3 regions of the Pseudocitrobacter sp. CD920760 genome follow, and region 1 is predicted to be linked to each of the others. Evidence: predicted binding sites of a transcription regulator. Region 1 holds the regulator's gene; each other region holds the start of a gene.
The links. The regulator CRP, encoded in region 1, controls carbon source genes, mostly activating them, when cyclic AMP is high. The targets are predictions, from matches to a motif close to ATGTGANNNNNNTCACAT.
Positions count from the first base shown of each region.

Region 1 (9,903 bases):
AACTTCCTGCGGCGTTGATGATGAAGGCGTCTTTTACATCTCGCAAGTGACGCCGGTAATAAGCTGGTTATACACTCCGAACAGCGCCATCTGCTTTTGTTCCAGCTCGTCCAGCAGCGTTGTGTTCTTTTCCACGCTTTCACCGACACCCTGCAGGGTGAGTTTGAGGTGGATAATGAATGCGTCAAGTGCCTTTGCATAGTCTTTGATATAGGCCTCGTCGAGGCCGTTGTCGCTGAGGGCGCGCGGATCTGTTGCCAGTGAATTGATCAGCGCCAGTTCGCCTTCGAGTTGTTCTGTTTTTTGTTGCCATGCGGCCAGGGGAATATGTTCGACCTTTTTCTGCTGAGAAATCACGGTATATAAGCGGTCAACGATCTCCTGCACAGTGTCTGCGCTTTCAACAACCGCCAGTCGTCCTGTCAGGCCACAGTCTTTATAGTACGCCAGTTCAATATCATGCTCTTCGCTGAACAACGCATTGCGAAGGGTGCTCGCCTCTCGGGAAGCCTGCCGGTATTGCTGCCAGGCCTGATCCAGCGCCATATGCAATGCCGGCGCTTTACTCAGGCGATCCTGCCGATAGGCGCCAGAGGTGTGATATTCAACAAGCGCATTAACCGCCTCGGACAATGTTATTTCGCTCTCGATCAGCGTTTGCCCGGCGCGATCCAGTTGCGGTAATGGTGGCTGCGTGGCCGAGATGGTTTTACCGATGCGCCGGTACGTTTCTCTCTCTTCGGGGCTGGATATCACCTTAAATTGTGACATCAGTATGTCGAATTCGCTTTCCGTGACAGGTTCTTTGCGCCTGAAGAGCCGTTGTGCTTTGACCGTTTTAACGTAGCTCTCTTTGGCCCAGACAAGTTGCTGACCGATAACCGTCGGCAGTTCAACATCTTCCTCACTGCTTTTGTCATACTGATAGGCGGGGGAATCGTTGTTGATAATGTCCAGCCACTGATTGGCTTTCATTGCGACGTTGTTATGCGTATCAACACTATCAGTTTGCGCAGGCGCAGGCGCAGGCGCAGGCGCAGGCTCAGACGTTGGCGGTGTTTCATCGTTGGCATTATCGCAGCCGCAAAGCAGCCCTATGCACAACGAGATAATGGCGATGCGTTTTAGAAACATACTATTCCCTTAGTGATTATTTCCATTGTTACGATTGCGTAGCATAACTTTCCGGCTAAAAACATAAAGCTAAAATTGTGTGTTTCCGCAATTGCATATTGCCATTGAGTGATTTTTTATGCATATTTTGTGATTATAATTTCATAATCATTGCTGCATAATCACAGAAGGGCATGACATGACAACCAAACAACCTGCAATTACCCGCGCGACATTCGATCAGGTGATCCTGCCAATTTATGCACCGGCGGAGTTTATCCCGGTAAAAGGTAAAGGCAGCCGCGTGTGGGATCAGCAGGGGAAAGAGTACGTCGATTTCGCCGGCGGGATTGCGGTGACGGCGCTGGGGCATTGCCATCCGGCGCTGGTTGAGGCGCTGAAATCGCAGGGCGAAACCCTGTGGCACACCAGCAACGTATTCACCAATGAACCGGCGCTGCGTCTGGGGCAGAAGCTGGTGGACGCCACCTTCGCCGAGCGCGTGGTGTTTATGAACTCCGGTACTGAAGCCAACGAAACCGCGTTCAAACTGGCGCGGTACTACGCCTCTACGCGTCATAGCCCGTACAAAAGTAAGATTATTGCCTTCCACAACGCCTTCCATGGTCGCTCGTTGTTTACGGTTTCCGTCGGCGGTCAGCCGAAATATTCCGATGGCTTTGGCCCAAAACCGGCGGATATCGTCCATGTGCCGTTTAACGATTTGCACGCGGTGGAAGCGGTGATTGACGACCATACCTGCGCGATTGTGGTCGAACCCGTTCAGGGCGAAGGCGGCGTGCTGGCCGCGACGCCGGAATTTTTACAGGGGCTGCGTGACCTGTGCGATAAACATCAGGCGCTGTTGGTGTTTGATGAAGTGCAGAGCGGGATGGGCCGTACCGGTTCGCTGTTCGCCTATATGCACTATGGCGTGACGCCGGATATCCTCACCAGCGCGAAAGCATTGGGCGGGGGTTTCCCGATTAGCGCCATGCTCACTACCGAAGATATCGCCAGCGCATTTCACGTCGGCTCCCACGGCTCGACCTACGGTGGTAACCCGCTGGCGTGCGCCGTGGCGGGTGCGGCATTCGATATTATCAACACGCCGGAAGTGCTGAATGGCGTTCATGCCAAACGCGAGCGTTTTGTGCAACATTTGCAGGATATCGACGCGAAGTATGATGTCTTCAGCGATATTCGCGGCATGGGCCTGCTGATTGGCGCCGAGCTGAAAGAACCGTACAAAGGCCGCGCACGTGAATTCCTTTACGCGGCCGCTGATGCCGGTGTCATGGTGCTGAACGCCGGGCCAGACGTGATGCGTTTCGCGCCATCGCTGGTGGTGGAAGAAAAAGACATCGACGACGGCATGACGCGCTTTGCACAGGCGGTGGCGAAAGTCGTCAGTTGATATGGCGGTTTAGCCAGATACCGTGCCGTGGCCGCTGACGCCATGCCACCGATGAAATGGTGTGCATGGTGTTGAGATGGCCCAGAATACGCTGGAGATGCTGTTCCATGGTGCTGAGTGGCCCGTGGGACAGCGTATCCGGCGACTCCATGATGTTCACATCCCCGCTGCTGCCCGATTCATCATACTCCAGACGTTGCTGGCAGCGTTGCAGGGCGACTTCACACGATTCCAGATAACGTTGCATCAGCTCCGGCGAGAGCGTGTCGTGCTCACGCGCCAGCGTGGTCATGGCGTTGATATGTTCGACGATGAACTGGCTGTGCGTCACCCACAGTTTCATATCTTCCAGATAGTGCGTATTAAAGCCCGGTTCCTGCATCGCCTGATTGAGCGAGTTAAACAAGGCGTTATGCGCCTGGTTGACGCGCATACGTTGATACGCCAGTTTTTCCGCGGAAGGGTCGTCACTCAAAATTAACTGGATCGCTTCCTGATCCGCTTCCAGCGCAGAGTGCGCATTTTTCCGCAGCAGGCCGCTTTGCCACTGCGGCCACAGCCACAGCATGCCGCCGAAGGCAATCAGGCAGCCAATAATGGTGTCGGCGAAACGCGCGACGATAAACTGCTCGCCGTTGAGCGTCAGCAATTGCAGGGTATATACCGCCGTAATGGTGAAACCCACCGTCGCCCAGCCGTAGCTTTTACGAATGATCAGATAGCTTATCAGGGTGATCACCAGCATCGCGGCCAGCGCAAACCCTTCCGGGAAGTGATAATGCAGTGTGGCGGCGGCAATCACCAGCCCCGCCAGGGTGCCCGCCGCACGGTGGAAGATACGCACGCGCGTCGCGCCGTAACCGTTTTGCGTCACCAACAGCACGGTCATTAAGATCCAGTAGGGTTTTGGCAGATGCAGCGCTGCGCCCATCAGGCTGGCGATGCTCAGCATCACGCTTAAACGTGCGGCATTACGCAGCGCGGGCGATTTCAGCGACAGATAGCTTTTCAGCGCCGGGAACAGCGGCAGACGGCGCTCTTTATCAGCCATCAGATTACGCGGATAAAGCGGACGCTGCGAACGCAACACTTTGGCGATGCGGCTGAAGTGCCAGGCGCAGAATTGCCCAACCGGGTTATCGGGATGCTGGCGGGCAATTTTCTCCAGCGCGCCAATTTGCTTATCCATGTTGAAGCGCGTCGGGAAGCGGTGATAGAGAATATCATCGGCCATGACCCGCAGGCGCGCGGCGACGGTTTGCGCGTTCCAGCGAATCACCGCTTCGGCGTGGCTGCGCTCGACCAGTTTTTGCACCTCTTCCGGCTGGTGCAGACTCACCGAAATGTGCTCCTGCAAATCCAGCCCCATCTGGAAGGCGCGCAGCAGGCGCTTGTAATCATTGTGCTGATTGGCCGCCAGCATGTGCATCTGCTGATAGCACTGGGAAATCAGATCGACCACTTTCTGCTGACGATTAAGCAACGGCGGCAGGGCGGTATTGGGGTCGGTATGTTGCGTCAGCAGGCTATATTTGGCTTCGCAGTACTCCGCCAGTTGGCGGTAAAGCAGGCTTAACGACTCGCGTAGCGGTTGTTCACGCCACAGCCAGAACCAAAACCAGTTGAACAACCCGTACCACAGCGTGCCGAGCGCGTAGATCAGTAACGGTTCCCAGATGGGCATATTGCCCGCCAGGCTCAGGGTAAAAATCGCGGCAATTAGCGAGGCCGGAAGCAATCGCCCGTGCAGGGCGCTGATTTCGGCGGTAACGCCCAGCACCATCGCCAGACCGGTGAGAATAAACGGCAGCGGGATATCATCGGCCAACAGCAGTTGCACAATCAGGCTGCAACCGGCGAACAGCGACCCACCGATAATCAGGCGTTTGAAGAAACGTTTATGGGGAGTATCCAGCCCGGCGATGTTGCAGCAGGCAGGCACTAAAGAGAACAGTAAGCCGTGTTGAAGCTGGCCAAGAATCAGGCCGACGGCGACCGGCAAACATAACACCAGCGTTTGCCGCAGTGCATAGTTGACTTCCGGATGGTAAATCAGCCTGCGCCACATACGAGACAAAAACGGCGTATTGCGCGAACAATACGCCGTCAGACGGGATTAACGCGTGCCGTAAACGACGATCGTTTTACCGTGTGCGGAGATCAGGTTCTGATCTTCCAGCATCTTCAGGATACGACCCACGGTTTCACGAGAGCAGCCGACGATCTGACCGATTTCCTGACGGGTGATTTTGATCTGCATACCGTCCGGGTGGGTCATAGCATCCGGCTGTTTTGCCAGATTCAGCAGCGTCTGCGCGATACGACCGGTAACGTCGAGGAACGCCAGGTTGCCCACTTTCTCAGAGGTGACCTGCAGACGGCGCGCCATCTGAGACGAGAGACGCATCAGGATATCCGGGTTAACCTGGATGAGCTGACGGAATTTCTTATAGGAGATTTCAGCCACTTCACAGGCGGTTTTCGCCCGAACCCAGGCGCTACGTTCCTGGCCTTCTTCAAACAGGCCCAGTTCACCGATGAAATCGCCCTGGTTGAGGTAGGAAAGGATCATCTCTTTGCCTTCCTCATCCTTGATGAGTACTGCCACGGAGCCTTTAACGATGTAGTACAGCGTTTCCGCTTTTTCACCCTGGTGAATCAGCGTGCTCTTCGATGGGTACTTATGAATGTGGCAATGAGACAAGAACCATTCGAGAGTCGGGTCTGTTTGCGGTTTGCCAAGCACCATGCGCGGTTATCCTCTGTTATAAGCTATCGCCAGCGGCATAAATCAGGCAGCCACTGGTTGAAATAATATCCTTCCCTCTACCTGGGAAGTTGGTCGTCAAAGATTGTCGCGACCAGTATGTGATGTCCTCTGCATACATGCAGTACGTTTATGTATCTCTGTAGCATCCCGACTGTTTTAGCATAGCTTTTGCCGTGTGTCTCCTGGTGTCTCGCTTCAGCATGACCCAGGTCTACTTCCGTTGCGAGATTTGTTATGTGCGCGTAATCTGACAATAAATTTGCAACTCTGGAGTGACAATTATGCAAGCGCGTGTGAAATGGGTTGAAGGGTTAACCTTCCTGGGTGAGTCGGCTTCCGGGCACCAGATTTTGATGGATGGCAACTCAGGTGATAAAGCGCCAAGCCCGATGGAAATCGTGCTGATGGCAGCGGGCGGCTGTAGCGCCATCGACGTGGTGTCTATTCTGCAAAAGGGCCGTTACGACGTGACCGATTGTGAAGTTAAACTGACGTCTGAACGCCGCGAAGAAGCGCCACGTCTATTCACGCACATTAATCTGCACTTCATTGTGACCGGCAAAGAGCTGAAAGATGCGGCGGTGTCCCGTGCGGTGGACTTGTCCGCTGAGAAATATTGTTCAGTGGCGCTGATGCTGGGCAAAGCGGTGAACATTACCCATTCTTATGAGGTGGTGGAGGGGTAAGTTGAGACACCCCTCACCCTAACCCTCTCCCGCAGGGAGAGGGGACTGACCGTGCGGTGTTCAGGTTCTGCGCTGATTTTCTCCCTCTCCCTGCGGGAGAGGGCCGGGGTGAGGGGCCCAGCCTGCACCCTTCACCCAATCTTCTTCCCTTCCATCAACCGCTGCACCAGCGGCGTCATGATCAATTCCATCGCCAGCCCCATCTTGCCGCCGGGCACTACCAGCGTATTCATATGCGAGATAAACGAGCCCTGCAACATCGCCAGCAGCCACGGGAAATCGATATTATCGAGATTGCGGAAGTGGATCACCACAAAGCTCTCATCCAGCGACGGAATGCCTTTGGCGGCGAAGGGATCGGAGGTATCGACCGTTGGCACACGCTGGAAGTTGAGATGCGTGCGCGAGAACTGCGGGGTGATGTAGTTGATGTAATCTTCCATCGAACGGACCACGGAATCCATCACCGCCTCGCGGGAGTGACCCCGCTCGCTGGTGTCGCGGATCATCTTCTGGATCCACTCCAGGTTTACGATTGGCACCACACCCACCAGTAAATCGACATGCTTTGCCACATCATGATGCGGCGTGACCACGCCGCCGTGCAGCCCTTCATAGAACAGCACGTCGGTCGGCTCAGGCAGCGGTTGCCACGGGGTAAAGGTTCCCGGCACCTGATTCCACGGCACCGCTTCATCATAGGTATGCAGATATTTTCGCGACTGTCCGGTGCCGCTGTGCCCGTACTCGCGGAACGTTTGTTCCAGCAGGCTGAAGTCGTTGGCATCCGGCCCGAAGTAGCTGATATGACGCCCCATATCGCGCGCCTTACGAATAGCTAAGTCCATTTCCGGACGCGTGTAGCGATGAAAGCTGTCGCCTTCCACCTCTGCGGCATGGAGTTTGAGTTGGGCGAAAATCTTGCGGAACGCGAGGCTGGTGGTGGTGGTTCCCGCCCCGCTGGAACCCGTGACGGCGATAACCGGATGTTTGGCAGACATAGCGAACAACTCCCGAGTCGGTAAGATTAACCGCGAAACTGGCTGCGGGGCATAATGTTGACGGTTTCATGAAGTTCCGACCACACCAGTACCGCTTCGCCGCGTTGTAGTTGCTGTTTTACGTCGGCGACCTTTTGCGCAAGTGAACGTTCATATTCACCATAATCGGTGCCTTCACGCAACACAAAGCTTTCAATCAGGTTATCGAGCGTTTCAGCGTCGATGTCTTGCCACGGAATGATCATTTTTCACCTCCAAGCCACGGCATCAGCCAGTCGGGAATACGTCGCTCCAGCCACATTTGCGGGCGGCGGAAGGTGCCGCCGATAAAGCCGACGTGACCGCCATGTTCCGTTAACTGGTATTCGACGCAGGCGGGGAGGGCGTCGGCGTCGGGGATAACGTGGTGATCCATAAACGGATCGTCTTTCGCATGAATAATCAGCGTCGGAATGGCTATCTGATTGAGCAACGGCATGGCGCTACATTGACGATAATAGTCGATAGCGTCGGCGAAACCGTGAATTTTGGCAGTAATCAGGTCATCAAATTCACGGATTTTGCGCACGCGCTTCAACTGGCGCAAATCGACCGGCAGCGTGCCGGGATACGCCGCCAGTTTGCGCGAGGCGTTGCCTTTTAACAGGTTCAGCAAATAGCGCTGATACACCCGCGAAAAGCCCTTTTCCATATGATAGCTACAGGCTTCCAGCACAAATGGCGCGGAGACAATCACCGCAGCATCCAGCGGAACCGTAGGGCCTTCTTTCGCCAGCAGGCAGGCGAGCATGTTGCCGCCGAGTGAATAACCGACCGCCGCCGTGGGCGCATCGCCCAGTTCCTGCTTCAGCCAGTTTAAAAACCAGGTGCCGTCTTCTGTTTCACCAGAGTGATAAATACGGTTAAGGCGATTTGGTTCGCCGCTGCAGCCGCGAAAGTGCATTACCACGCCGAGCCAGCCGCGTTCCTTCGCCGCCTGAATCAGACCGTGCGCATAGGGGCTGTGCAGGCTGCCTTCCAGACCGTGGAATACGACCAGACGCGGCTTGTGCTTCGCCTGCATTGGGTCTTCGCTCCAGGCGATATCCAGAAAGTCGCCGTCCGGTAAATCGAGGCGCTGCCAGTGCGGCGTAAAGTGTAGCCGACGGCGGATGAGCCTCGGCAGCATGGTTTGCAGGTGCGGGTTGCTGACGCCGGGCATCGGGCGAAATGATGAGGAGTCGTCCTGCGGGACAGCAAACTCTGCGGGAGTAATTTGGGCCATAACGTTGCGATGTTCTCTTTTAATCTGCTGACTACTATACCGTCACTTTTTGATTGTGTTTAAGAAAATGGGCGGTGGTAGCCTCTTTTACCCCTTTTTGAGTTGACCTGCGTCACAAATTTTTAATGTGATTATTACTCTCAAGCTAATGATTCCTTCCTAAGCTTAATTGATGACTTTCTCACCAGGGTTCAGACTCTTCTTAGTGTTAAGCAAATCAAAATGATTCGCTGAATCAGGAGGTTAATAATGTTATCTGGGCAAACACCCGCACGGGTATGGAACACGCGACGCACTGAGAAACAGCGCCGCCTGGCGTCTGTACCGGTGCAGGGCAAGGTGCTACCGACGGCAGACCTTGTCGCAATGCTGGAAAAACTGATCGCCCCGGGCGACAGAGTGGTATTAGAAGGGAATAACCAAAAACAGGCAGATTTCCTGTCTCGTTCCCTTGCTGAAGTGAACCCGCAGATTGTTCACGACCTGCATATGATCATGCCAAGCGTCGGTCGCAGTGAACACCTCGACATTTTCGAGAAAGGCATCGCCCACAAGCTGGACTTCTCTTTCTCCGGTACGCAGAGCCTGCGTATTTCGCAACTGCTGGAAGATGGCTTGCTGGAAATCGGGGCGATTCACACCTACATCGAACTCTACTCCCGCCTCTATGTTGACCTGGCCCCGAACGTGGCGCTGATTGCCGGTTTTAAAGCCGACAGCAAAGGCAACCTTTACACCGGCGCCAGTACTGAAGATACGCCAGCACTGGTTGAAGCAGCCGCCTTCCACGACGGTATCGTCATCGCTCAGGTGAACGAACTGGTGGACGATGAATGCGACCTGCCGCGCGTGGATATTCCCGGCTCGTGGATTGATTTCGTGGTCGTTGCGGACAAACCGTTCTTTATCGAACCGCTGTTTACCCGCGACCCGCGTCTGATTAAACAAGAACACATCCTGATGGCGATGATGGCGATTAAAGGCATCTACGCAGAGCATCAGGTGCAGTCACTCAATCACGGTATCGGATTTAACACCGCCGCAATTGAACTGCTGCTGCCAACCTACGGCGAACAGCTCGGCCTGAAAGGCAAAATCTGTAAACACTGGACGCTTAACCCGCATCCGACGCTGATCCCGGCGATTGAGAGTGGTTGGGTGGAAAGCGTGCACTGCTTCGGTGGCGAACTGGGGATGGAAGAGTACATCCGCGCCCGTCCTGATGTGTTCTTTACCGGTGCCGACGGTTCAATGCGTTCTAATCGCGCGTTCTGTCAGTTAGCAGGTCAGTACGCGGTGGATATGTTTATCGGTTCAACGTTACAGGTTGATGGCCTCGCTAACTCCTCGACCGTAACCCGTGGTCGTCTCTCCGGTTTCGGTGGTGCGCCAAACATGGGTCATGACCCACACGGTCGTCGTCATGCTACGCCTGCCTGGCTGAACATGATCACTGAACCAGACCCGATGCAGCGCGGTAAAAAACTCGTCGTCCAGATGGTGGAAACCTTCCAGGCCGGCGTGAAACCCACCTTCGTCGAAACGCTGGATGCTGTTGAAGTGGCGAAATCCTCCGGGATGCCGCTGGCGCCAGTCATGATTTACGGCGATGACGTGACTCACGTGCTGACCGAAGAAGGTATCGCTTACCT
Region 1 covers NZ_CM173490.1:4,762,942-4,772,844, reverse strand. Annotated here, with positions in the region: gene pabA (aminodeoxychorismate synthase component 2) at 1-18, shown strand, start outside; gene AC1MKH_RS22545 (DUF3829 domain-containing protein) at 34-1,134, opposite strand; gene argD (bifunctional acetylornithine/succinyldiaminopimelate transaminase) at 1,313-2,530, shown strand; gene AC1MKH_RS22535 (YccS/YhfK family putative transporter) at 2,523-4,598, opposite strand; gene crp (cAMP-activated global transcriptional regulator CRP) at 4,647-5,279, opposite strand; gene AC1MKH_RS22525 (OsmC family protein) at 5,582-5,986, shown strand; gene AC1MKH_RS22520 (phosphoribulokinase) at 6,118-6,987, opposite strand; gene AC1MKH_RS22515 (YheU family protein) at 7,014-7,232, opposite strand; gene AC1MKH_RS22510 (hydrolase) at 7,229-8,251, opposite strand; gene mdcA (malonate decarboxylase subunit alpha) at 8,501-9,903, shown strand, end outside.

Region 2 (9,903 bases), 1.4 Mb from region 1:
GGTTGCTGACCAGCCGCGACATCGTCTCCAGCGAATCCGTTCTTAAGATGTAGAGTCGTTTCAACAGGAACGGATTATCCCCCGGCTTCACCTTCCCTTTCATCGTCGTCACCGCCAGATGGAACCCCGCGTCATTTGCCGCTTGCACCGCCGTGGCGTTATAGCCGCCAAAGGGGTAAGAGAGATACAGCACGTGCGGGTTGAACTGCGCCAGCGCCCGGCGCGAGCGTTTAAAGTCGAACAGAATATTGTGATAACTGCGGCTCAATAATATCGGATGACGAGAGTAGTCAACACGATGCAGGAAGTGGGTATGTGACTGGAAATCAAACACATCCTGAATCCCACGCAGTTCAGAAATACTCATAAACTGCAGCGATTTCGGGTCCCACTTTTGCGGATGCGCTTTGATGCGCGACGAGATAATAAACGCCGTCGCTTTAAAGCCGTACTGCTTCAGCACCGGATACGCATAGCGGCTGACCGATTTCAGGCCATCATCAAAAGTGATAACCACCGCCCGCGCCGGAAGATTCATTTTGTTTCGTACGTAACCTTCCAGCTGATACATACTCAGGGTGGTATAGCCCCTGTCGCGCAGCCAGGTCATCTGGTTGTTGAAAGCACGTACCGAGGTGGTGGTGGAGGTGTGGCGGAAGCGCGTATTTTCTTCATCACGCAGGATGTGATGATAGGTGAGCACGGGAATACCATTGTCGATTTGTGCATCAAGCGAGCTCACATAGGCCAGCCGATTGCCAATGCGGATTTGATACCAGGTCTGGTTTAAGCGCCCTTTCAACGCGCTCAGTATGGGATAACGCAAGTTCTCCGCCAGTGTACCGAAAGGCGCGCTGCCGGCATCCGGCGCGTTATACACCGGCGTATCTTTCCAGGTGATCAGGTTCTGATTGCTTGAAGGCCGATGTAAATCGCCGAGCCCATCCTCGACGCGCTGCCGCCCTTGTACCAGTTCAAGATGATCTTTATCGATAAATCCGGTGCCGAACCCGAAGCGAAACTCATAGTAATCCGCCGCCGTGGGCACCACATCAAGGATTTGCCCGGCGCGAATATTGCCCACCGTAATGACACGATCCCCAACCTGCGCCCAAACAGCCGCATCTTCAGTGGTTTGCATATAGCGAGGAGGAAGCCCTTGTGGGGCTGTCAGAGCAGCAGCCGCGTTGCCGGAAAGCAGCAACGTCAGCACGAATACAAAGCGCATCAACATGGATAAGAACCGCAGCAAATAACTGTCGCTATTGTAACAAAAGCGACATCAATAACTACGGTTAATATTTATACGCATCATGCAGCAGGACAAAGGGAGGATTCTTTTGCTGCTGGTGCCAAAGACTGCTGACGCCTGCCGGGCCGCGATCGACAATCGCATTACGGAAAGCCTCGCTGCTGAGCGTTTCCCGCAAAGGATAGTACTGAGCGAGTAAGGGGAAATCGATGCCGGAAATCACTTCACAGCGATCGTGCTTATGGCTCATTAAAGCCGCAACGCGGTAAGGCGCAGCCCCGGTTTTATCGGTCAGGAAAATGACGCCATCGCCGGAATCGGCCTGATGCAACGCATCACACATCATACGGCTGAGCATATTAGCGCTCATTCCGCGCCAGTAATTCACCGCCCGGCACTGAGCCAGCGGGCCAAATTTTTTCTCCAGACGCTCCAGCAGTTCCTCTGCTTTATCATCATGGCAGGCTATCACCCAACCTAACATCGCTTACCTCCCTGGTAAAAGCGTACTGTATCGGGAATAACGAGATAAGTCGGTGATAGCGGTCTACTTTTTCCCCCGGAAGAGCCGGGGGAGGCAGTAAATTAGCTGCGCAGGCCACGCCCACGCTGAATCAAATACCAGCAGAGCATGTAGAAAGCGATGATAAAGATCACCAGCACGCCGAAAGTGGTCACCAGTGGCACATCATGAATGCCGAGGAAGCCGTAGCGGAAACCGCTGATCATGTAGACGATCGGGTTCAGATGCGACAGCCCCTGCCAGAACGGCGGCAGCAGCGTCAGAGAGTAGAACACCCCGCCAAGATAGGTCAGCGGCGTCAGCACGAAGGTTGGGATCAGGCTAATATCATCAAAGGTTTTAGCGAAGACCGCATTCAGCAGGCCCGCCAGCGAGAAAAGCACCGCCGTCAGAATCAACGTTAACGCCACAAACACCCATGAATGCACCTGGAATGGCACAAAGAACAGGGAAATTGCCGTCACCAGAATGCCGACGCACAGCCCGCGCGCCACGCCGCCGCCGACATAACCGGCAATGATCACATGCGTCGGTACGGGTGCGACCAGCAGCTCTTCAATATTACGCTGGAATTTCGCGCTGAAGAATGAGGACGCGACGTTAGCATAAGCGTTAGTGATAACAGACATCATGATCAGCCCCGGCACAATAAACTGCATATAGCTAAAGCCATGCATTTCGCCGATACGCGAACCAATCAGGTTACCGAAAATAATAAAGTAGAGGGTCATGGTGATGACCGGCGGCACCAGGGTTTGCACCCAGATACGCATAAAACGGTGGATCTCTTTCGCCCAGATGCTTTTCAGCGCCACCCAATAAAGCTGCATCATGCCTGCTCTCCTTGTTTTTCATGGACCAGCGAGACAAACAGCTCTTCCAGTCGGTTCGCTTTGTTACGCATACTTAATACCTGAATGCCCTGCGCGCTAAGCTGGGCAAACACGCTGTTAATCCCTTGCTCACGCAGCACTTCCACTTCTAACGTTGAGGTGTCAACCAGTCGATACTGATAACCTTCCAGCGTCGGCAGCGGGCTCTTCGGCGCTAAGTCCAGAATGAAGGTTTCCGACTTCAGTTTAGAAAGCAGGTTTTTCATCGAGGTGTTTTCCACCAGCGTACCGTGCTGAATGATGCCGATGTTGCGGCACAGCATTTCAGCTTCTTCCAGGTAGTGAGTGGTAAGAATGATCGTGGTGCCTTTGTCGTTTAAATCCTTCAAAAAGCCCCACATTGAGCGGCGAAGTTCGATATCCACGCCCGCTGTCGGTTCATCAAGAATCAGCAGTTTTGGCTCGTGCATCAGCGCGCGGGCAATCATCAAACGACGCTTCATCCCACCGGACAACATGCGCGCACGTTCGTTACGTTTTTCCCACAAATCGAGCTGTTTTAAATACTTTTCACTGCGCTCAAGCGCATCTTTGTACTCAACGCCGTAGTAGCCCGCCTGATGAACAACAATCTGTTGTACCGTTTCAAACGGATTGAAGTTAAATTCCTGCGGCACCAGGCCGAGCTGACGTTTGGCATTGACCACATCTTTTTGCAGATCGTAGCCAAATACGCTGACCGAACCGGACGATTTATTCACCAGCGAACTGATAATGCCGATGGTGGTGGATTTTCCCGCACCGTTCGGCCCGAGCAGCGCGTAGAAGTCTCCGGCTTCCACTTGCAGGTCGATTCCGCGCAGTGCCTGGACGCCCCCAGGATAGGTTTTTTTAAGCTGTTTTAGTTCCAGTGCAATGGTCATTGAATATCTCTTTTGAATTCTTGCGTTCAATGTATGGTTTTAAAAAAAGTCGAGTTGACCTATATTAGCGCAACGCACTTACTTGGTTACAGGTCGTTAACCTCCATGAAAGACATAGATACACTCATCAGCAACAATGAACTATGGTCAAAAATGCTGGTGGAAGAGGACCCCGGATTTTTCGAGAAACTGGCGCAAGCGCAGAAACCGCGCTTTCTATGGATTGGATGTTCCGACAGCCGCGTTCCCGCCGAACGTTTAACCGGCCTTGAGCCGGGCGAATTATTTGTTCACCGCAATGTTGCCAACCTGGTCATTCACACCGATTTGAACTGTCTCTCCGTGGTTCAGTACGCGGTGGATGTGCTGGAAGTTGAGCACATCATCATTTGCGGCCACTACGGCTGCGGCGGTGTTCAGGCAGCCGTTGAAAACCCGGAGCTGGGTCTTATCAACAACTGGTTACTGCACATTCGCGATATCTGGTTCAAACACAGCTCACTGTTAGGCGAAATGCCGCAGGAGCGCCGTCTGGACACGCTTTGCGAACTGAACGTCATGGAACAGGTGTATAACCTGGGTCACTCTACCATTATGCAGTCAGCGTGGAAACGTGGGCAGAAAGTGACGGTTCACGGCTGGGCCTACGGTATTCACGACGGCCTGCTGCGCGATCTCGATGTGACGGCAACCAACCGCGAAACCCTGGAGCAGCGCTATCGCCACGGGATTTCCAACCTCAAGCTGAAACACGCTAACCACAAGTAACACCTGTTAAAAAGCCGGGCGGCGGCATCGCCTCACCCGGCTCAGGACAGGTAGGTCGGATAAGCGAAGCGCCATCCGACACCAAACGTCAATTACTCGTCCAGCAGGACCACTTTTCCGACATACGGCAGATGGCGATAACGCTGTGCGTAATCGATGCCATAACCCACCACAAACTCATCTTCAATGGCAAAGCCCACGTACTCAACCGGCACGTTCACTTCGCGGCGGGACGGTTTATCCAGCAGCGTACAGATTGCCAGTGATTTCGGCCCACGCAGGCTGAGAATTTCGCGTACTTTCGACAGCGTGTTCCCGGAGTCGATGATGTCTTCCACGATTAAAACATCTTTACCGCGAATGTCTTCATCCAGGTCTTTGAGGATCTTCACGTCACGGGTGGTGGACATACCGCTGCCGTAGCTGGAAGCCGTCATAAAATCGACTTCGTGGGAGACATGCACTTCACGGCACAGGTCAGCCATGAACATAAATGAGCCGCGCAGCAAACCCACTAACACCATTTCACTGCCACTGTCTTTATAGTGCTCAGTAATCTGACGGCCCAATTCAGCGATACGCGCTTTGATCTCCGCTTCCGGGATCATCACTTCCACAGTATGTTTCATAAAACTAACCATATGATTTTAGAGGTAAATCTATCGACATCCCGGCGCTACGCCCAGACGTCGTTCGGCAAGCGCGTCAGTATACCAGCAAATCGATTTCTCCGCTGAACTGGATAATAAAGCAAATTTTGTGATACCCGTCACACTTGTTAAATCCTATAATCAATTGAAAGCAATAATTAACAAACTGACGCGAGTATTCTCTATGGCAGAAACAAATTCACAACAACCACGGCTACTCGTGGTGCTCACGGCCGTTTTTGCGGCTATCTGTGGGCTCTATCTTCTCATCGGAGGAGGCTGGTTAGTCGCCATTGGCGGCTCATGGTACTACCCTATCGCTGGCCTGGTGATGCTGGCCGTGGCGGTGATGCTGTGGCGCAGCAAACGCGCGGCGCTTTGGCTGTATGCCGCGTTCCTGCTGGCGACCATGATTTGGGGCGTTTGGGAAGTCGGCTTTGACTTCTGGGCGCTGACTCCACGCAGCGATATTCTGGTCTTCTTCGGTGTCTGGCTGATTCTGCCGTTTGTCTGGCGTCGCCTGATTATCCCTTCCGGCGGGGCCGTTGCCGCGCTGGTTGTGGCGTTGCTGATTAGCGGTGGCATCCTGACCTGGGCTGGCTTCAATGACCCGCAGGAGGTCAATGGCACGCTGAGTGCAGATGCGACTCCAGCCGAACCGATTTCCACCGTGGCGGATCAAGACTGGCCAGCCTACGGTCGTAATCAGGAGGGGCAGCGTTTCTCCCCCCTCAAGCAGATCAACGCCGAGAACGTCCACAAGTTAAAAGAAGCCTGGGTTTTCCGCACGGGTGACCTGAAGCGCGAAGACGATCCGGGCGAGCTGACCAACGAAGTGACGCCGATTAAAGTCGGCAACATGCTTTATCTCTGTACCGCCCACCAGCGTCTGTTCGCGCTTGATGCGGCCACCGGGAAAGAGAAGTGGCATTTCGACCCGCAGCTGAATTCCAATTCCAGCTTCCAGCACGTCACCTGCCGTGGTGTTTCATACCACGAAGCGCGCGCTGAAACAGCGAGCCCGGAAGTGGTGGCCGACTGTCCGCGTCGTATCATTCTGCCTGTGAATGACGGTCGTCTGTTTGCGGTCAACGCTGAAACCGGCAAGCTGTGCGAAACCTTTGCCAACAAAGGTATCCTCAATCTGCAAACCAACATGCCGGATACCACGCCAGGCCTGTATGAACCCACCTCTCCACCGATTATCACCGATAAAACTATCGTGATTGCCGGTTCGGTGACCGATAACTTCTCAACCCGTGAAACCTCTGGCGTTATTCGTGGCTTCGACGTGAACACCGGTAAGCTGCTGTGGGCGTTTGATCCAGGCGCGAAAGATCCGAACGCTATTCCGTCGGATGAACACACCTTCACGTTCAACTCACCCAACTCCTGGGCCCCGGCGGCCTATGACGCGAAGCTGGATCTGGTCTACCTGCCGATGGGCGTGACCACCCCGGATATCTGGGGCGGCAACCGTACGCCGGAACAGGAACGCTACGCCAGCTCCATCGTGGCGCTGAACGCCACTACCGGCAAACTGGTGTGGAGCTACCAGACCGTTCACCACGATCTGTGGGATATGGATATGCCGTCCCAGCCGACGCTGGCGGATATCACGGTGAAAGGCGAGAAAGTACCGGTGATTTACGCACCGGCGAAAACCGGCAACATCTTTGTCCTCGATCGCCGTAACGGCGAACTGGTTGTTCCGGCCCCGGAAAAACCGGTTCCGCAGGGCGCGGCAAAAGGCGACTACGTCACTAAGACGCAGCCGTTCTCCGAACTGAGCTTCCGTCCGAAGAAAGATTTGACCGGCGCGGATATGTGGGGCGCCACCATGTTCGACCAACTGGTGTGCCGCGTGATGTTCCATCAGATGCGCTATGAAGGCATCTTCACCCCGCCGTCTGAGCAGGGCACGCTGGTGTTCCCGGGTAACCTGGGGATGTTCGAGTGGGGCGGTATTTCCGTTGACCCGAACCGTCAGGTGGCGATTGCTAACCCGATGGCGCTGCCGTTTGTCTCTAAACTGATCCCGCGCGGCCCAGGCAACCCGATGGAGCCGCCAAAAGACGCGAAAGGCAGCGGTACCGAAGCCGGTATTCAGCCGCAGTACGGCGTACCGTTCGGCGTTACGCTGAACCCGTTCCTGTCGCCGTTCGGCCTGCCGTGCAAGCAGCCAGCCTGGGGTTACATCTCGGCGCTGGATCTGAAAACCAACGAAGTAGTGTGGAAAAAACGTATAGGTACCCCACAAGACAGCATGCCGTTCCCGATGCCGGTTCCGGTGCCGTTTAACATGGGTATGCCAATGCTGGGCGGGCCTATCTCCACCGCAGGTAACGTTCTGTTCATCGCGGCAACCGCCGATAACTATCTGCGCGCGTACAACATGAGCAATGGTGAAAAACTGTGGCAGGGCCGTTTACCGGCAGGCGGTCAGGCAACGCCAATGACCTATGAAGCGAATGGCAAGCAGTATGTTGTCATCTCCGCAGGCGGTCATGGTTCGTTTGGTACGAAGATGGGCGACTACATTGTCGCGTATGCGTTGCCGGATAATATGAAGTAAGATTCGCTCAGACTACTGACAAAGTGCGCTTTGTTCATGCCGGATGCGGCGAAAACGCCTTATCCGGCCTACTAAACCGTGTAAATTCAATAGATTGCATAGGTAACGTAGGCCTGATAAGCGTAGCGCATCAGGCAGTTTTGCGCTTTTCATTTACTCATTCGAAAATTTCAGCGACAGAAGTGCATTTTTCATTACTGTCTGATACTGCGTAACGGCATCTTCAGGCATAGAAACCTCCCCCGTGAGCAGCTTACCGTCCCGTGACATAATCAATCTTAAATCATTGACTTTCCCCGGGAGCAGACTAAATGAAAGCAGCCATGCTTTATGCCCATCCACCACCACTTCTTCGGCCTGGGGAGCAAAATTTTTCAGGGAGTTAAGCGTCATTTCCTTGAATCTATCCAGGTGTTCAGCAGGCAAAGACTGATGCCATTGCGTAATATTAAGATATACCCGTTTTACTTCATCATAATAATTTACCTGTGGTGCTTGGGACAGTTGCAGTGTCGCTGCCATTTCCTCTGACATAACATGAAGATTTTCGGGGATTGCGATACTCAATTTAAGGTTTGGGAGAGACTGGTTTTTCAGCTTTATGTCGGCGTTAGCATTCGCAATCATAAACAAAAGCAGAAACGTCAGAATCAGATTTCGAAGTGTATTCATAAATTTCCTTTTTTGATTATTGGGGTTGTGCCTGCATTCCATTGTGTTTGCCCAGTTTATGCCTTTCAGAATGATAACTGCTCACCTGAGACTATTTTTAAGAATTTAGCCTGTATAACAAAATACAGGCGTCGCGCGTTATACCGTGGTAAAACCCAGCATCATCCCCGTATCTTCATGCTCCAGCAGATGACAGTGCGCCATATAGGCGTGCTCCTTCGGCGCATCGTGATCGAACTTCACTAACACCTCGCTGACATCGCCTTCCACGCGTACCGTATCTTTCCATCCTGCACGATGGGCCGCTGGCGGCTTGCCGTTTTCCGACACAATCCGGAACTGGGTTCCGTGAATGTGGAACGGGTGCAGCATCATGTCGCCCTTGCCAGAGATAAACCAGCGCTCATACTGCCCTTTGCTGGCGGCAAACATCGGCGTGTTCATGTCAAACGCTTTGCCGTTAATACGGTTAGCGTTGTGGAAGTCAAAACCCCCACCGCCATGATTCATATGGCCCATGTTGCCATGATCCATATTGCCGTGGCCCATCATCTGGCCGTGCTGCATATTGCCCATCGCGCCCGCGCCATACTTTTTCATCAGCGCCTGCATGCCCATCATATCGAGCATCGGGTCCATAGAAAGCTGGAGTCTGCGTTCGGTCAGGCCGTCTAATGATGGCAGAGCAGGCAGTGATGACAGCACATCCGGCAATTCGCCCGATGCGTTGATCGTGACCGGCTGTACGCGCAGAACCGAATGCGCTTTATCGAATGGCGCAACGGCCATTCCCATCTGATTGACCGGGAGCGTGACGATATCAAACGGCTTCCCGTCGCGGGTCTCGACCAGCACTTCAAAACGTTCGCCCATCAGCATCGGCAGTTCCGTCACTTTGACAGGTTCGGCCAACAAGCCTCCGTCGCTTGCCACCACATACAGCGGGCGGTTGTCGCTGGCAGCAATAGTCAGGGAACGCGCATTACAACCGTTAAGCAGGCGCAGACGCAGCCAGCCGCGCGGCGCGGCGTGCTGCGGGTAGATGGCGCCATTGGTCAGCAGCGTGTCGCCAAACCAACCGACGGCGGCAGTCATCACATCAAGCTGATAATCAATTTCACCGTCGGCACTGAATTTTTTATCCTGAATAATGACCGGCACATCATCGATGCCCCACTGCTTTGGCAGCATCAGACGACGAATATCGTCATCCTCAATCAAGACCAGCCCCGCCAGCCCCATCGCCACCTGATGCCCCGTTTTGCCATGCTGATGCGGGTGGAACCAGCAGGTTGCCGCACGTTGAGCGGGCGTGAAGGTGACCGTACGTTGGCCGCCAGGTTTAATGATGCCCTGCGGGCCGCCGTCTACCTCACCGGGTACTTCAAGGCCATGCCAGTGAACAGTGGTCTCTTCCGCCAGTTGGTTATGAATATTGACGGTGATGGGTTTCCCCTTCGTCAACTGAATGGCCGGGCCCAGTAAGTTACCGTTATAGCCCCATGTCGTGGCGCTTTTCGCACCAAACTGCGTTTTCCCCGCCTGAACGGTGAGGGTCACCTGGCTTCGCGCATCGGCGGCAAGCAAAGCGGGAACAGGAAGTGCGGGACGATCGGCGGCGAAAACCGCGCGGCTCCAGAGCGGTAATGCGCTTGCCACGCTGACGGCGGCGCTCAATTTCAGAAATTCACGACGGTGCATCATTAC
Region 2 covers NZ_CM173490.1:872,546-882,448, reverse strand. Annotated here, with positions in the region: gene AC1MKH_RS04005 (polysaccharide deacetylase family protein) at 1-1,234, opposite strand, end outside; gene AC1MKH_RS04000 (PTS sugar transporter subunit IIA) at 1,296-1,736, opposite strand; gene AC1MKH_RS03995 (ABC transporter permease) at 1,838-2,608, opposite strand; gene AC1MKH_RS03990 (ABC transporter ATP-binding protein) at 2,605-3,531, opposite strand; gene can (carbonate dehydratase) at 3,637-4,299, shown strand; gene hpt (hypoxanthine phosphoribosyltransferase) at 4,392-4,928, opposite strand; gene AC1MKH_RS03975 (glucose/quinate/shikimate family membrane-bound PQQ-dependent dehydrogenase) at 5,134-7,524, shown strand; gene AC1MKH_RS03970 (hypothetical protein) at 7,678-8,196, opposite strand; gene cueO (multicopper oxidase CueO) at 8,335-9,897, opposite strand.
Region 2: hpt (hypoxanthine phosphoribosyltransferase) is a predicted target of CRP. The motif match lies at 5,057-5,074, and genes of this name have one in related genera.

Region 3 (9,903 bases), 1.5 Mb from region 1:
CGTATCCGCTCAGCTATCTCGCGCGCCTGAGCGAGCGTGGCGTTCGGCAGAACAACGCAGAACTCCTCTCCACCCACACGCCCGGCAATATCCCCTTCGCGTATTTTATTAGCAATTAAACGGGCGATATGTGCCAGCACGCGGTCGCCAGCCTGATGGCCATAGCGATCGTTAATCGATTTAAAATGATCGAGATCGAGTTGCAGAACCGCCAGCGGTTTTCCAGCCTGCCGACACTGTGCCGATGCCGTTGCCGCACGTTCGAACAATGCGCCACGGTTGTATAAACGCGTCAGTGCATCGTACCAGGCGCGCCATTGCAGGGACTCCTGCAATGTGGACATATTGCTCACCATTTGGCGAATAACCATCCACGAGAGAATCAGCATCCCGGTGAACAGCACCCACAGCAGGGTAAGCGCGATGCTGATACGCCCGAAATCGCCTTTTAGCCCCTCTTCCAGGCTATGAATGCGCAGCAGAACACCGTCAAAATTACGCAGCTTTTCCCAACTGATATAGCGCGTCATTTCGCGAAGACTACCGCGATTATTATCTTCATAGGCGCGAGCAAGCTGGGCCTGCACTTCCTGCGTGAGTGGCGTAACGCGAGGGTCGGACGAGGCAATGAGGTTCATCCGGCTATCGTACAGCTGGTACTCCCCTTCGGTTTCGCCCTCAACGGCGCGCAGTAAAAAATCGCCCATTTCTCTGACCGAAAGCTGTGCCGCCAGCACGCCAAACCAATAGTGCTGATAATTCAGCGGCACCGATGCCGTGACCATCTGCGCTTCATGCTGTTTATCGCTGGAGAATGAAGTGTACCAGCGTACACCGCGCCCCGGGTTCAAACGTTCAGACTGCTGTTGGAACCACGGGCTGGTCACCTGCTCATAAAACTGCTCGGTGATGTTGCGGGTTACCGGCTCGCTGCTCAGGAAAAATCCGGCCCGCGATACATACAGCATACGCGGTGAAAAGCGCGAGAGATGGTTTTTGGTAATGGTTGACAGTCGCAGCAGATAACCCAATTCGAGCGTAGCGGTGAATTCGTTAGTCACCAGCGGATTATCACGAGATAAGAGCTCAGACTGCTCGACAAAGGCATCCGACACGCCATTAAGCGGCAGAGTACGGCGGTTTTCCAGCGCGATATGCCAGTCTGGCTCATGGCGTTTGCGGGAGAATTCCGCTTCCGCATTACGCAAAACTTCAAACGCCAGCGGCGCCTGCAGCGCGGCTTGCATACCATGACGAAAAAAAAGCAGGCGATCGACGTTGAATTGCAGCTGCCCGTCCATCTCACGGGCAACGTTTTCCAGATTATTGCGCTGGCTGGAGATATAAGCCTCCTCCAGTACCACCGTTTCACGCCACGTCAGAATCGTTGAAAACAGCAGAACAACGCAAAAGCAGAGGTTTACCACTCTACCGGGTCGGGAGTGCTGGCTAAGCTTTCTCAACCAACCGGGGGATTTTTCGGGGGCTACGGGATGCACAAAGGCTCCCGGCAAAACTCCTGATGAAGAGACAACGTACTCACTCCTGAACGGAAAAACAGCTTTGAATTCATGATGTACAACAATCGAGGCACTGAGTCAAAAACGCCCGACCCATGCCGGGCGTTTTGGCTAGGCTTTCTCCTGCGCGCGATCGCCGCCGGGCATAAGCTCATCTTCACGGAAGGCCTCACGCTTGACGCCAAAACCGTCATACCAGCGGCATTCAACCATCCCACTGGCATAACCCGTCACGACCATGCGCTGACCACCATTTTTAGACCGAACTTCATCACTGACCAAAAAGACCATAGTTGCCTCCGGTATCAGGGTGAAACAGTTTCACATTAGTCGATCGCCGGCGGGTTTGCGTAATCGGTGCGCACTTTTTAGCCTTCACGCTGACGAAGGCAATTGACGCCATTCACGACCGCCACCACGACAGCGCCGATAATAAAACCGAGCACCAGATTCGCAATCGTCGGTAGTAACATCGCGACAACGGCTCCCTGCTGCGCGGCAAAGCCTTCAATCGCGTGATGCAACGGCGCAACGCCGTGGACCACAATCCCGCCGCCAACCAAAAACATCGCCAGCGTACCGACCACGGATAATATTTTCATCAACCATGGTGCAACAAAAAGTAAACCTTTCCCGACGCCTTGTGCCAGCGCGCTCTTTTTCTCCGCCAGCCAGTAGCCCATATCGTCCAGTTTAACGATGATGCCCACCAGCCCGTAAACGCCGACGGTGACCAACACGGCGATACCTGACAGAATCAAAACCTGGTTCAGTAGCGGGGCTTCTGCCACGATACCAAGGGTAATCGCGACGATTTCAGCGGAGAGAATAAAATCGGTACGGATTGCGCCTTTCACTTTATCGCGTTCATACACCATCGGGTCCTGATTGGCGATGGCGTCTAATCGCTGCTGACGCGCGGCATCATCCTCTTTGTGCTTACGCGCATGCAGCGTATGCACCACTTTCTCGACCCCTTCAAAGCACAGGAACGCCCCGCCTATCATTAACAACGGAGTCACCGCCCAGGGGATAAACGCGCTGATCAACAGGGCCAATGGCACGAGGATCACTTTATTGAGCAGCGAACCCTTCGCCACGCTCCAGACCACCGGAAGTTCACGATTCGCGCGCACTCCCGAAACCTGCTGCGCATTCAGCGACAAATCATCGCCCAGCACGCCCGCCGTCTTTTTCGCCGCCAGCTTGCCCATCATGGAGATGTCATCCAGCAGCGTGGCAATATCATCCAGTAAGGTTAATAAACTACTTCCCGCCACAATCCGTTCCTTTCATTATTTTGTTTATTAATCACACAGTATGGAGCAAATGTACGGGTTACACATACCATACATTTTGCATACATAAATTCAACATTGCACTACGAATAAAAGCACTCGCAGAGAATCATTTTGCCGCTTACTATATCCCGCCTTGGTGTTTTCCCGTGAGAAATTATGCGTATCAAACAGCTGTTACCGCTTATCGGTGCATTATTTGCGCTCTACATTATCTGGGGTTCGACCTACTTCGCCATCAGCATCGGCGTTGCCAGTTGGCCACCGTTAATGATGGCTGGCGTGCGTTTTCTTTCGGCGGGAATTTTGCTGCTGAGCTATCTGCTGTTAACCGGACATCGCCTGCCGGCATGGCGTCCGTTGCTGAACGCCGCGTTAATTGGCGTACTGCTGCTTTCAGTGGGTAACGGTCTGGTGACTGTCGCCGAACATCAGAATGTGCCTTCCGGTATTGCTGCCGTGATGGTCGCGACAGTGCCGCTGTTTACACTCTGCTTCAGCCGCTTTTTTGGTATCGCGACGCGTAAACTCGAATGGTTGGGTATCGCCATCGGTCTTGCCGGGATTATTCTTCTCAACAGCGGCGGCAACCTCAGCGGTAACCCGTGGGGCGCGGTTTTGATTTTAATTGGCTCGATGAGCTGGGCTTTTGGTTCTGTCTACGGTTCGCGCATCGAATTGCCCGTCGGTATGATGGCGGGCGCGGTTGAAATGCTGGCGGCAGGTATCGTGCTGATGAGCGCTTCTCTGCTGACGGGTGAGCGTCTGACCACAATGCCGGATACTTCTGGCTTTCTGGCGGTGGCGTATCTGGCCGTGTTCGGCTCCATCATCGCCATCAATGCGTATATGTTTTTAATCCGCAACGTGTCGCCTGCGGTCGCAACCAGCTACGCCTATGTTAACCCGGTGGTGGCGGTACTGTTGGGTACCGGGTTTAACGGCGAGCGTTTATCGGGCGTCGAGTGGCTGGCGCTGGTGATTATTATCGCCGCCGTGGTGCTGGTGACATTAGGAAAGTATCTGGTCGGCGCGAAAAGCAGCGTTACATCGTGTCAGGTAGAGAAGTAATCGCCAGTTGCGACATCCCCTGAGTGCCGATCTGCGCGCTGCCCTCGCCGCCGCAGATCCACTCTTCCAGCCGTTCCTTCAGCTCGTTATCAGCCAGTTTTTCACGCCCGCGCAGGGCGCACTCCCAGATAATCAATACCCGCCAGCCCAACTGATGCAGTCGGGCAACATCGCGCCTGTCGCGCGCCACATTGCTGGCGATTTTTGTCAGCCAGAATTCCGTACGCGTGGCGGGGACCTTAAACAAGTAGCAGTCGTGATGATGCCAGAAACAGCCATGGGTAAAGATGATGCAGCGGTAATCGTCCAGCGCGAAGTCGGGCCGCCCCGGCAGGTTTTTCTCCTGCGCGGTCCAGGCAAAGCCGCACTCGGCGAGCAACGCGGCGACGCGTTTTTCAATCGCCGTGTCGCGCGTGCCGATCGCCCGCATGTTTTTACTGCGGGTGGCTTTATCGTGAACGTCCGCCATTTTTCTCTCGCATCGCAACGGCCTGCAAAATGCGCGAACGCAGCAGACGCGCCACGGCGGCAAAGACCGGCACCACCACCGAGTTGCCAAACTGGCGATACGCCTGGGTATCAGAAACCGGGATACGGAACTGATACCCCTGAGGTTGTTCAAAGCCCATCAGGCGCGCGCATTCCCGTGGCGTTAAGCGGCGCGGGCGATGCTTCTGGTTTTGCGGATCGTCAAAATCTTTCTCACCCAGCGCTTTATCCCATCCGCGATCGATGAGGATCTCCGCGCCGTCTTTGTAATAGCGTGCAGAAAGCGTACGCGCCACGCTGCCGGGACGGGTCGGGTCAACCATGCCGTAACCAAAACCGTTACCTTTTGCCTGATGCTTACGCGCGTAGCGGTAGAGATATTTCCACAGCACAGGGGTGAGAATGAATTTTTCATCCACTATTGGGTCCAGCAGTTCGCCAAAATCCGGTCGCCGTGCCGGGTAGTAATCCGGAATATCGCGCAGGGTAAATCCTTTGTGCAGACCAAGGTCGCGTCGGAAACCCACCAGCACGATACGTTCGCGGTGCTGCGGTAAAAAGTGCTGCCCGTCGATAATTTTCGGGTCATCTGCGCCCATATCCGCCGCATCCGAGACTTCGTACCCCAGTTCATCCAGGGTTTGCATAATGATGCGGAAGGTTTTACCGCCGTCGTGGCTTTTGAGGTTTTTGACGTTCTCCAGCACAAAGACAGGCGGACGGCGCGCGTCGATGATGCGCACCACATCAAAAAACAGTGTGCCCTGCGTATCACAGGCAAAACCGTGCGCACGGCCCAGCGCATTTTTCTTGGATACGCCCGCCAGGGAAAACGGCTGGCACGGGAAGCCCGCGAGCAAAACATCGTGCTGGGGAATGTGTTGACGAATATGCGCCTGGGCTTCGCTGTCGCTCACATCAGTGTGATGACTTAAGGTGATGTCACGGATGTCGGCGTTGAACTGATGCTCGTGCGGATCGCAGAACCAGTTAGCTTTATAGGTACGCACCGCGTGTTTGTTCCATTCACTGGTAAACACACACTTCCCGCCGATGGCTTCAAACCCGTGGCGAATGCCGCCGATACCGGCAAACAGATCGACAAAACGAAATGCGTAATCTGGATGATGTGCGGGAGGTTTGGGCAATAAAGCCGTCAGCTGTGCAACTTCATTATCACTCAACCGCGTATTGGCACGCGCCAGCGTCACCACCCGTTTAACGATGGCCGGGCTCCAGTGCTGCTCGCCCACCGCATTCAGCTGCGCCACGATGGTTTTGAGATCGTATATTTCCAGCACCTGTTCAAGCAGTGCCTGGGCATCGGTTTCAACCGCCCGATGCGGGGCCGCACTCAGTGACTCACTCTGTTGCATAGATTCAACCAGACCAGACAAATAAGCGTGAGATTACCATACTTTGCAGCAGGAAATTCATTCCGACGGCGCAAATCGGCGCACCACCGCCTCATCCAGACCCTGCGGGTCGCCGCTCAGCTCAGCGCTCAGTTTCGCCATAAACTGCACCAGATAATCCGCATTATGTTGCGCAAGCTTGCGCCCTCTGGGCGTTTGCATGGTTTGCGGCAACCGTAACAGCTTGGTTTGAAAGTGATCCAGCGCCCAACGTTTATCGTCTAATGGGCGAGAGTCAGCAAAAGGATCATCCGCATCAAACAGCGGCGTGTTCAGGGCGCCCGACACGGCAAAGACGCGCGCGAGACCGATGGCGCCCAACGCTTCAAGACGATCGGCATCCTGCACAACTTTCGCTTCCAGGGTCCGTGGCGTTATCTGCGCACTGAAACTGTGGGCCTCAATGGCGTGCGCCAGCGCGGGAAAGAGATCGTCCGGGAAATCAGGGAAATCCTGACGCAGAATGACCTGCGTTCGTTCGGCGGATAACCGCGAAGCGCGAGAACGATCGGGATGATTTTTGGGCGGGCTGATAATGTCGTGAAAATAGCAGGCCGTGAGCAGCACCAGTAAGTTGACCGGCTCGTCGGCGGCAATGTGTCTGGCGCTGTGCCAGACACGGCGGAAATGGGAAATATCGTGGGCGGCATCGCCACCGGGGTAATGTTGTGCGAACCAGCGTTCGAAACGCTGCTGCCAGGCATCGATTGTCATGCTTTGCGGCCTTAATCCGTTTCCAGGCCGCGAGAATAACAAAATTCGCTTAGCGCATCATTCCTGAATCTGACGAGGACGGGTATACCAGGCGATGCCGCCGAGGATCAACCCGACAATGCCGAGCACGATAAACCCCGCAAGCGCACCAAGCAGTTTGCCGGAGGTTGAGGCGATTTCGCCATCCAGCGTCGCGCCAGGAATGGTTTCTACCTCGCTAATAACCCAAAAGTAACGCACCATCGCCCAGACAAAATAGCCGCAGAACGCATAAAAAACCCATAACGCCAGCTTACCGCCAGGGCCACGCGTCATTGTTTCTTCCATATAACACTCTCATTTAGCGAGGAAAATCGTTGTTGCCGCAATTCCACTTAAGGAGCAAATGTGATTGCCGTCACATTATAGCGACTCTTTTCACGCTGAGTAGTACTGGTCGGTCCTGCCTGAGGGCAAAATGCCGATCGTTTGATCTTCGGCAATTTTGTGAGGTGATGCACAATCCATAACAGGTCCCGCGTCATGGTTTTATGATCTTATTGATGAACATAATTTCACTATATGCTTTCGATGCATACATTCATTTTTTTGATATTTAACGATCCGTTTCCAGACTTTATTTTTCATTCTGTTCATGCAACTATAAGTCTGTTATTAGCCTTTTGTTGTTTTACACTGCACTCGTTAATATTTTTTTCATCTATAGCAGGCCCGATGAGTTTTTGATCGGGCTTTTTTTTTGATTTTTCCCTCCCCCTCCCCGCCGTTAAATCATATATAAGCATTGAATGCATTAAGAGATTTGCATATATAAAACACAATAAAATCAATCACATGAATTCACAATACATATATATTTAATTCAATGCATACAAATAAACAATTAAAGAAATATTTTGCAATATTTAATATAGAATAGTTACATCTTTGACGTAAAACAAAATGAACTCTATGGCTAATATCGCCGATGTAATGCTGATTTATCTAAAAGCATTCATAACCATTATTATTTAAAGGAAATAAATAATGAAAAGAAAAGTATTGGCAATTATTGTCCCGGCATTATTAGTGGCTGGTGCAGCAAATGCGGCAGAAATCTATAACAAAGACGGGAACAAACTGGATATCTATGGGAAAGTCGATGCACGTCATACTTTCTCTGACAATCCGGGTGATGACGGTGATGAATCTATCGTAGAACTGGGATTCAAAGGTGAGACTCAGATTACTCCAGAGCTGACTGGTTATGGACAGGCGCTGGGTAAAATGATCGCTAATGATACTGAATCTGCTGGCGGTAATGGTTACATGAAACTTGCCTTCGCTGGCCTGAAGTATGCAGATGCGGGTTCATTTGATTATGGCCGTAACTACGGTGTCGTTTACGACGTTGAAGCCTGGACCGATATGTTGCCGGTATTCGGCGGTGACTCCTATACCTGGACAGATAACTTTATGACAGGCCGTGCCAACGGCGTGGCGACCTATAGAAACACTGACTTCTTCGGTCAGGTAGAAGGTTTGAATTTTGCACTGCAGTATCAAGGCAATAACGAAAGTGGTGGCACTGATGACGGCCAGAATGAAGGCACTAAAAACCGCCACGATGGTGATGATTTCCGACTGGACAACGGTGATGGCTTTGGTATTTCTACAACCTATGACTTTGGCGATGTACTGGAAGGTCTGAGCGTAGGTGCGGCATATTCTTCCTCTGACCGTACCAACGATCAAGTCGCTGCTGGCACTATTCACAACCGTTATAGCAAATACGCGGGCGGGGATGAGGCAGAAGCTTGGACCATCGGTATGAAATATGATGGTGCTGCTTCAGGTACAAATGGCGCTTACTTAGCGTTAATGTATGCTGAAACACGTAATATGACCCCTTATGGTGATGACGGTATCGCCAACAAAACCCAAAACTTTGAAGCGGTTGCGCAGTATCAATTCGACTTCGGTCTGCGTCCTTCTTTAGCCTGGGTTTATTCTAAGGGTAAAGACTTAGGTGGTTATAATGGTCGTCACAATGTCACCGAATACACCGATAAAACGCTGGTGAACTATATCTCCGTAGCTGCAACCTATTACTTTAATAAAAACATGTCCACTTATGTTGATTACAAAATCAACATGTTGGATAACGACGTGAAATTCTACCACGACAACGGTATCTCTACCGATGACGTTGTGGGTGTTGGCCTGACCTATCAGTTCTAATCCCTACATATTATAAAGCCCGCATTGCGGGCTTTGTTCGTTTATCAATCCAGAAACCTTACGGCGCTTCCTGCAACGCCACTCGCACAAAACCATTGTTCTGCGCCAGCAGGGCATTCGCATCCTGTGCTTCCATTCCTGTGAGCACCATCAGAATTGCGGTTTTACAATGATGATCGCAGCGTTCCAGGGCCGCTTTCGCCACGCCGCGTGAACAACTTCCCGCTTCCATCACAATCGCAATCTGACGTTCGCACCACTGGGTAGTATCCCCGTCGAGATCCACGCGCAAATTGCTGTAAACCCGACCGCTTCGAATCGCAAGCCCGGTGGTCAGCATATTCAGGATCAGCTTCTGTGCGGCATTGGCTTTCGGATTACCATAGCCTGCCACCACTTCCGCCCCGGTTTGTGGCGCGATAACCAACGACGCCAGATGGGCGGCTTCGCTTTGCGGATTACGCGTGAGCACCGCTACCGGCGCGCCCAGCGACCAGGCGTGACGCAGTGCGCCCCAGACCCACGGCGTTTTTCCACCGACGGTCAGGCCCAGTAGCATATCTTTATCATTAAAGCCGATGGCCTGGAGATCCAGCACTCCGCGATCGTAATCGTACGCGGCTTCGCTTTTTTCATTCAGCATCGCCTGCGGCCCACCGGCGATAAGCCCGACAACCGGGCCGCGGCCCTGCGGGGTAAACTCACTGGCGGCCAACATCCCGGCACGCCCCGACGCGCCTGCGCCGACTATCACTAAACGCCCACCGCGGCTTAGCGCCGCCGCAGCTTGATCCACTAAACGGGTAATTTCATCCAGACAAGGCGTGATGGCATCGGCAATACGTTTATCTTCCTGATTGATAACGTTAAGCATGTCCTCAGTGGACAATCTGTCGATATCGGCGGTAACAGTACTGCGTCGTTCCATGACTGCATCGGTAAGCTTAATGCTCATAAACTGCCTCCTTATTATGAGTTGCCTCTCAATATAAAGTGTTTCATATGGATAGCCTGCGAGTGGCGTCACAAAGAGACGTTTGATTTGGTAAGGGTTACACTGCTTTAAGAAATCAGGCTTATCAGCGATAATGCGTGTTTATTATTGACGACAGGGATCCCGATGCACGATTTACAGCAGCCTCAACGCGCGCCAAAACGTCCGATGAAGCTCAGTAC
Region 3 covers NZ_CM173490.1:3,268,655-3,278,557, forward strand. Annotated here, with positions in the region: gene dgcQ (cellulose biosynthesis regulator diguanylate cyclase DgcQ) at 1-1,499, opposite strand, end outside; gene AC1MKH_RS15390 (YodC family protein) at 1,632-1,811, opposite strand; gene AC1MKH_RS15395 (DUF808 family protein) at 1,889-2,800, opposite strand; gene yedA (drug/metabolite exporter YedA) at 2,978-3,889, shown strand; gene AC1MKH_RS15405 (very short patch repair endonuclease) at 3,864-4,358, opposite strand; gene AC1MKH_RS15410 (DNA cytosine methyltransferase) at 4,339-5,754, opposite strand; gene AC1MKH_RS15415 (phosphohydrolase) at 5,812-6,507, opposite strand; gene drpB (cell division protein DrpB) at 6,565-6,834, opposite strand; gene AC1MKH_RS15425 (porin) at 7,534-8,727, shown strand; gene AC1MKH_RS15430 (N-acetylmuramic acid 6-phosphate etherase) at 8,786-9,682, opposite strand; gene AC1MKH_RS15435 (sensor histidine kinase) at 9,848-9,903, shown strand, end outside.
Region 3: drpB (cell division protein DrpB) is a predicted target of CRP. The motif match lies at 6,893-6,910, and genes of this name have one in related genera.